2 regions of the Marinococcus salis genome follow, and region 1 is predicted to be linked to the other one. Evidence: riboswitches for the same ligand, from Rfam matches in the RefSeq annotation. Region 1 holds a riboswitch; the other holds the start of a gene.
What was found. Region 1 has a riboswitch for thiamine pyrophosphate ahead of ACTTK6_RS00090 (thiamine phosphate synthase). Riboswitches for the same ligand answer to the same signal wherever they lie in the genome.
Positions count from the first base shown of each region.

Region 2: another riboswitch for thiamine pyrophosphate. It lies ahead of tenA (thiaminase II); the one in region 1 lies ahead of ACTTK6_RS00090 (thiamine phosphate synthase).

Region 1 is NZ_JBQOJB010000001.1:16,775-20,801, reverse strand. It holds gene ACTTK6_RS00100 (potassium/proton antiporter) at 1-1,171, shown strand, start outside; gene ACTTK6_RS00095 (AEC family transporter) at 1,229-2,128, shown strand; TPP riboswitch at 2,182-2,281, shown strand; TPP riboswitch at 2,338-2,440, shown strand; gene ACTTK6_RS00090 (thiamine phosphate synthase) at 2,483-3,094, shown strand; gene thiO (glycine oxidase ThiO) at 3,084-4,027, shown strand, end outside.
Region 2 is NZ_JBQOJB010000006.1:143,144-147,170, forward strand. It holds gene ACTTK6_RS07925 (MFS transporter) at 1-745, opposite strand, end outside; gene ACTTK6_RS07930 (MerR family transcriptional regulator) at 753-1,181, opposite strand; TPP riboswitch at 1,300-1,403, shown strand; gene tenA (thiaminase II) at 1,541-2,236, shown strand; gene ACTTK6_RS07940 (ECF transporter S component) at 2,236-2,829, shown strand; gene ACTTK6_RS07945 (ABC transporter ATP-binding protein) at 2,826-4,027, shown strand, end outside.

The DNA of each region.
Region 1 (4,027 bases):
CGTGCTGTTTACGGCTGCCTTGATGGGAGTCGTAGCGAAGCAGCTGCTCGACCTCACCTGGCTTGAAGCGATGCTCCTCGGAGCTACGGTTGGTTCGACAGATGCCGCAGCTGTTTTTGCTGCTTTGAAGGGGCGCAGCATTGATAAAAAAATGGGCTCCACCCTTGAAGCGGAATCAGGCAGCAACGACCCAATGGCTGTGTTTTTAACGCTGTTTTTTATCGAATTAATTCTGGCCGATTCGCCCAACGTATGGCTTTTGTCCGGTGCTTTTTTCTGGCAGATGGGCGTCGGTCTTGCGATGGGCGGTCTGTTCGGGTGGGTAGCCTCCTGGACGATTAACCGCATTAATCTGGATTCGAGTGGCTTGTACCCCTTATTTGCGATCGCGTTTGCGCTGTTAACCTACAGCGTGACCTCTAGCATGAGTGCGAGCGGATTTTTGGCAGTGTATGTAGCGGCACTTTTGATAGGAAACTCCGATTTGATCTACCGCCAGCCGATTTACCGGTTTAATGAGGGAATGGCGTGGATGTCGCAAATAAGCATGTTTATCATTCTGGGCCTGCTTGCCTTTCCAAGAGATATCCTGACGTGGTCGAACATCACTATGGGGCTCATTTTATCAGCGGTGTTAATGTTTTTGGCGCGTCCGCTTGCCACGTTTTTGTCGACCTCTTTTTTCGGCTACAAGCCGAAGCAGAATATATTTCTGTCCTGGGCGGGACTGCGCGGGGCGGTGCCGATCATTTTGGCTACCTATCCGATTGTTGCCGGCGTGGAATCGGGCACCCAAATTTTCAACGTCGTCTTTTTTATTGTGCTCACATCCGCGCTGATCCAGGGCGCGACCATCGCTCCGCTGGCAAAATGGCTTCATTTGTCCGGGCCGCTCCGGGAAGCCCCGACCCATTCCCTGGAACTGGTCTCCCTCGGGAAAGCGAACGCAGAAATTATGGAATTTCAAACGAATGAAGCGACGCCGATCGTCGGCCAGACGCTCCAAAGCATTGAATTTCCCGCCTCTGCGCTGATCAGCGCGATCGTCCGGGAGGATGAGCTGGTCACGCCGATTGGTGAGACAGTAATCCAGGCTGGTGATTATTTGTATATTCTTGTATCACGTAAAGAGAAGCGTATTTTAAAGCAGATGCTCCGGCACGATTACTGACAGAAAAGGGCCGGCGTTAAAGTGTATTAAATTTAAAGAAAGAAGGGAGGGCTCTGCATGGGTGTGCTGATCAATGTATTGGTCCCGATCATTTTAATATTTACGATTGGCTATTTGCTGCAGAAAAGGCAGGCAGTGGGCATTCGGCCGGTGTCAGCTGTCGCTCTCTATGTATTAACGCCCGCGCTTGTTTTCCGGACGTTTTATGAAAGGGAATTGAACAGCGACATGCTGTCGATGGCTCTGTTTTCCGTGGTGTTTTTAGCGGTAATGACCGGCGTGATCAAACTGGTGGCTTACTTGCGCAAATGGCCAAAAGCAAATGAAACCGGCATGATGCTTTCCACCGTATTTATGAATGCGGGCAATTACGGTGCTCCCTTGATTTCTTTTGCTTTCGGTGATACAGCCTTTGCCTATTCGATTGTTTTTATGGTCATCCAGACGATGCTGATGAACACTGTCGGCGTCTATATTGCAAACAGCACCAATATGGATGCGGCCGATGCGTTTCGCACAGTACTGCGGATGCCGGTATTTTACGCCCTGCTCGCAGGCGTCCTTTTTCAGCTGACCGGGATACCGATCGGGGCGACCTACTATGAAGCCCTTGATATGCTTGCCAGTGCAGCGATTCCGGTGGTTATGATTATTCTGGGTATGCAGCTTGCACGTATATCTGTAAAAAGCATGGATTGGAAGCTCGTGAGCGCTGGAACGTTTTTACGACTCGTATTCGCTCCGGCGCTTGCTTATTTGATTGCGTTATTGCTTCAGACTAATGACACGCTTACTACTGTGCTTGTTGTTTCTACAGCGATGCCGAGTGCAGCAACTATGGCGATGATTTCGGTACAGTTTGATTCCAACCCCCAGCTCGTTTCAGGTATTACGCTGGTAACGACTATTTTAAGCGTCCCTTCTTTATGGGTAGTACTGTCGATTTTTCAGGTTTAAAGATTGGGGATAAATTGACGGCAGCGAAGCAGCGCGTTATGATATAAGTAATATCGAACCACTAGGGGTGCCTGTTGGCTGAGACGGCGTAAAGCTGATCCCTTTGAACCTGATCTGGATTATACCAGCGGAGGGAAGTGGGGAAGAGATGCTGATACGACTATCTCCCCTCGCTTTCTAACGAAGGCGGGGTTTTTTGTGGGGAAATATATATTTGCTGGGGGTGCCTGCTGAGGCTGAGACCGGAGAAAGATCCGGAACCCTTTGAACCTGATCTGGAGAGCCAGCGGAGGGAAGCAGCCATGTTGAACCTTTTAACAGGCAGCCTCCTTCCTTCTGGAAGGAGGCTTTTTTATGGATAAAAAGACGAAGCCATGCATTCACGCAGTGTCGCCGCCGGATATCCCGGTGGCTGAGTGGTGGGGGAAGACGAGGGAGCTGGCAGACGTCGTTGATTATGTGCATATACGGGCACCGGAGTGGACGAAGCAGGAAAAAGAAACAGCTGTGAAGCTGGCGTTGGAAGAAGGAGTAAGTCCCGGGAAGCTTATAATAAATGACGAGCCGGAGCTTGCTGCTGCTTATCAGCTGGCCGGCGCTCATCTGCCCGAGCGCCGTACAGACTTCCCGGCTGACGGGCGCTGGGGCCAGTCTGTGCACTCCGCAGAGGCAGCGAAAAGAAGTGAGCGACAGGAAGCATCCTGGCTTTATTTTGGCCATGTTTTTGCTTCAGGCAGCAAGCCCGGAAAGGCTCCGCGCGGGCTCGGGGCGCTGAAAGCAGCCGTAACAAGCGTTCGTATTCCCGTAATTGCTATTGGGGGCATCACTTCTGAAAACGCGGAGGAGTGCATAGAAAACGGGGCCTCCGGGATAGCGGCCATCGCAGCTTTGTACGAAAGAGATTGTCCCGGGGAGGCAGCAGAGCAGCTTCGGGCCAGGGTAAGGAGTGATAGTAATGAAAGTTGATACTGAAGTTCTTATTATTGGGGCGGGGGTCCAGGGATGTTCCCTTGCATACCAGTTAAGCAGACGCGGCCGCCGCGTTATGATAATCGAAAAAGCTTCCATAGCTGCCGGTGCTTCGAAAGCGGCTGCCGGAATGCTTGGGGCGCAGTCCGAGTGGGAGGGTTCAGATCTTTTTCAGGAATTTGCGCTCGAAAGCAGGGCTATGTTTGCTGAACTGGTCCCGGAGGTGGAAGCGCTCAGTGGAATGGACGTTTCTTACGTAAATAATGGCATGCTGAAGCCGGTATGGAACAAAACGGAAGCAGAAAAGTATCAACGGTTATCAGGCCACAGCTATGGCGCGAAATGGCTTTCAGCACGGGAGACGCGAAGCAAAGAGCCAGCGCTTTCTGAGCACATCCACGGGGCCTGGTCTATACCGAAAGACGGGCAGCTCCGGGCCTATGAATGGACATTGGCCCTTGCCAGGGCAGCGGAGGCCAACGGAACGGTGATTCGGGAAAATACCGCAGTCGATCAACTCTTAGAAGCTGACGGCCGGGTCTGTGGAGTGAAAACAAGCGAAGGCAGCATCAAAGCAGATGAAGTTGTTTTTACGGGAGGAAGTGCCGGAGCCCGTCTGTTGGATGAGAGGGAATTCAGCCTCTATCCGGTGAAAGGCGAATGCTTGTCTGTACGCTTACCGGACGCTGCTTTGGAGCATACCCTGTACACTCCGGAAGTGTATATTGTTCCTAAAAAGGACGGAGAAATTTTTATCGGAGCTACAGAGAAGCCCGGAGACGCGAGTACGGAAGTCACGGTAGCCTCAATGCAGAAGCTCATGAAAGCAGCCGTGCATTTAGTGCCGGGGTTAAAGCATGCAGGGATTGAAAGATTCTGGAGCGGTGTCCGGCCGCAGACAGGCGACGGGCTGCCGTATATGGGAAGAAC
Region 2 (4,027 bases), on a different contig from region 1:
AGGCCAGGCATAATCCCCATCCAAAAAAGACGAGACCGATTTGAATAGAAGTTAAAGATAAAATTAAAGGGGAGTAAGCAAGCACGACAAAAAAACCATAATAATAAAACATGCCGGCAAGCGCACCCTTAATGAACGGCCCGTGTGTAAAAAGATGACGAAGCTCCTGCCATCCAGCCGTAGCTTTAGCTTTTTTAGGAGCGGGCGGATGGACGAAAAAGATAACTAAAATAAAAGCGATAAGCATTAAAAGACTTGTACCAAAAAAAGGAGCACGCCAGGATAGATCCCCGAGAAGGCCGCCTACAAGCGGACCGCCGGCGAGGCCCAGGCCAATTGCCGCCTCATACATACCTACCGCTGTTTCCACGCTCCTCGAGAGAGCGATTAACAGGGTCATAGCAGTGGCGAAAAACATAGCGTTGCCAAGCCCCCAGCCGCCGCGAAAAAGGGCCAGTTCAGTAATGCCTCCCGCCACACTGCAAAGCAGGGCGAAGGCTGTAACGATCAAAAGCCCGGCGCTCATCAGCCGTTTATCACCAAACCGGCTCGAAAGGATCCCGGCAGGAATCATCATGCAGGCCATCACTAAAATATAGGACGTAAAAAGCAGCTCCACCTGCCAGTGAGAAGCACCGATAGAAGCCGCGATGGAAGGAAGGACGGGGTCCACGACGCCGATACCCATAAAAGCTAAAAATGTGGCGAAGATCGTAATCCACCGTGCCCTGGTTTGAATATTCATAAAGCAGTCACTTCTCCTTATTGAATGAAGATAATACGTTGTCAGCTTGGTTTTTCAGATTTTCCATTTCCGTTTTAAACGTTGTCATCTGGTTGATTTTTTGGTCGAGCATATCAATCTGGGCCTGAAGGCTATCAGAAATTTGTTTCAAATCCTCGTGCTGCATCGTCGTTTCCTGTACCGACTGGTAGTGGCTATAGACTGTTTTTACCTGCTCTTTCAAATCGAGATACTGCTGCAGCTCCTGAAGAGAAAACCCAAGAACCTCCTTTGCGGTTACTACATTCTGCAGACGTTCAATATCCTGGTCATCGTACACTCTGGTTCCTTTTTCTGTACGCTCTGGTGCTGATATAAGACCAATTTGTTCATAATAACGTATTGCACGTTTCGTTAAGCCTGTGGTTTGAGCGGCTTCTTCAATTTTGTACAGCATGCATCACCCTCCTGTTAAGTTTCATGATATAACCTTAACGTTAACGTCATATTTTGTAAAGGCAAAATGGGGCTTTGACTTTCTGAAATAATGTGATACAGTGTAGACAACTTAATAGGGAATCCGCTAGGGGTGCCGGTAACGGCTGAGATAAGGACTATCCTTAATCCCTTTGAACCTGATCTGGTTAAGGCCAGCGTAGGAAAGTGGAGACGGTAGAATACGTCTATATCAGAAGCAGCAGCTTTATAATAGCGGACGTTTATTCGAAGCCACTCCACCAATGGAGTGGCTTTTTTTGCTCCATTGGTCTTTACTGCCCGTAGTGGTTCCCTCCTAATTTAAAGGAGGAAGTAACAATGAAATTTTCAGAGCTTTTATGGCAGGACACAGAGCACATTTTTGAAGCCTGCTGGGAAAATCCATTTGTGCAGGGCATCGGGAAAGGTGATGTCCCAAAAGAAGCTCTTATCCATTACGTGAAGCAGGATTTTGAATACTTAAATGCCATGATCAAGACAAAAGCAATTGGGATAACAAAATGCACGTCCAGAGAAGACATGATCATGTTTAAAGATACCATTGATTTTGTGTTAAACAGTGAAACGCACCCGCACCATAATTTATGTGCGCAGGCGGGAGTGGCTTATGAAGAATTGCAGGGCTACGCGCTTGCCCCGGCTTCCCAGCATTATGTGCTTCATATGCTGCACCATGCTGAAAAGGGCACACTTGGCGATGTGATTGCGGTAACGCTCGCCTGCCCGTGGGTGTATTTGTATGTGGGTGAAAGGCTGATGAAAGAAGTGAATCCGAACGAGGACCATCCGTTTAACGACTGGATTCGTTTCTACGGAGACCGTGAAGAGCGGGAAATGTACAAATATATTGACCGCCTTGATGAACTGGCAGAAACAGCTACAGAAGAAGAAAAGCAGCGTTGGCGGACGTTATTTATGGAAGGGTGCCAGCTCGAGTATATGTTTTTTGAGGACGCGTATCATGCAAAAGACTGGCCCTTTGCCAGAACATTAACAGACGGAAAAAAAGCTTAATGATAAACAAACGCTTAAACCTCAGGGATATCGTCGTTATCTCATTTATTTCAGCTGTTCTTGGTGTCCTTTATCTTCTTTGGGTACTGCTCGGACAAATTGTTACGGGCGTCCTCGGGCCAGTTGGGGGCGGACTGATGGCAGGCTTCTGGATCCTCGCTCCGGTAATATGCGCCTATATCATTCAAAAACCAGGAGCGGCGCTGCTGGCAGAGCTTATTGCGGCTGGCACTGAAGTTATGGCCGGGTCTGTGAGCGCGGGAGCAGTGCTCGTTCTCGGCTTCACGCAGGGGATTGCCGCAGAAATTATTTTTGCCATGTTTTTCTACCGAATCTTTCGTCTGCCGGTATTAATGCTTGCCGGAATGGCAGGGACGTCTGCTGCATTTTTAACCCAGTATATTCTTTATGGATTCAGTCAGTACGCAGGTTCTGTTGTTGTATTTATGCTGGTAACCATGCTTATAAGCGGTGCTCTTTTAGCCGGGTGGGCAGGGAAAAGCTTTACAGACGCCCTGGTAAAAACAGGCGTTCTCGACCGCTTTGCTCTTGGCCGCCAGCGTCGGGAAGGGCAGCAGAGGAACGCTGTATGATTTATGCAGAGAATGTAACCATTGCATATCCTTACGCTGAGCCTTCGGTAGAGGGTTTTTCGGCTGAAATACGTACTGGGGAAAACGTGCTGCTGCTCGGCCCGAGCGGCTCGGGTAAAAGTACGTTGGCACTGGCCCTTCAGGGAATTCTTCCGCGCTCAGTAGAGGCAGAAGTGTCTGGTGAATTGAACGTATTCGGAGAAAATCCAGCGGTGAAATGCATTACAGAGGCTGCCAGAGAGGCGGCTCTGTTGTTCCAGGATCCCGATACCCAATTCTGCATGCCGACAGTGCGGGAAGAGCTTGTATTTACGCTTGAGAACCTGCGCGTACCTGCGGAGGATATCGAAGGCCGGATGCTTGAAGCCTTGCAGTTCACAGGCATGCTTTCTTGTATTGACGCCCGTATTGACATGCTTTCCGGAGGGATGAAGCAAAAAATAGCTGTGTCCTGCATAGCTGCTGTGAATCCGGAGATCTGGATTTTGGATGAACCGCTCTCCCAGCTCGATCCGGTAAGCCGTGAAGCAGTGGCCGCACTTCTTGGCCGTATTGCAGAAGCCCCTGATAAAACATTAATTTTGATTGAGCATCAGCTAAATGAAGTGATGGAGTGGGTGAGCAGGGCGGTCGTATTGAACCGCAATGGTCAGGTGACAGCGGATGGAAGCCCCGGCCGTATATTTTACTCCCACGCTGCTGTACTCGAAGCAGAAGGAGTGTGGCTGCCTGCACCTGCAGAAGCGGGAAAAAAGTTGCTCAGAAAGACGGAGACAACCAAAGCTGCTCTTCCCGTCACTTTGCGGGAATGGGAGGTGTTTGCAGCGGATTACCCTGTTGCCGAGGTTCATGCATCTCTGCCGCAGTCGAAACAGGGGGGTGAGCCTTCTCAGAAGCCGCCTGTCCTGAAGGTGGAACGGGCGGCCTCTGCCTATAGTATGCAGACGGTTTTCGAAAACGTGTCTTTTTCCCTTTACCCTGGAGAAATGACTGCCGTCGTAGGGGCAAATGGAGCTGGGAAAAGCACACTCGCACGAGTTCTTACCGGATGGGAGCCTATTAAAAGCGGTACCGTGTATGTTAACGGACAAGATATAGCCGGTCTGAAGCCGTACGAAATTGCCAAAACCTTCGGGATTGTTTTTCAACAGCCCGAGCACCAGTTTCTAACGCCGACCGTAGAAGAAGAAATACGCTA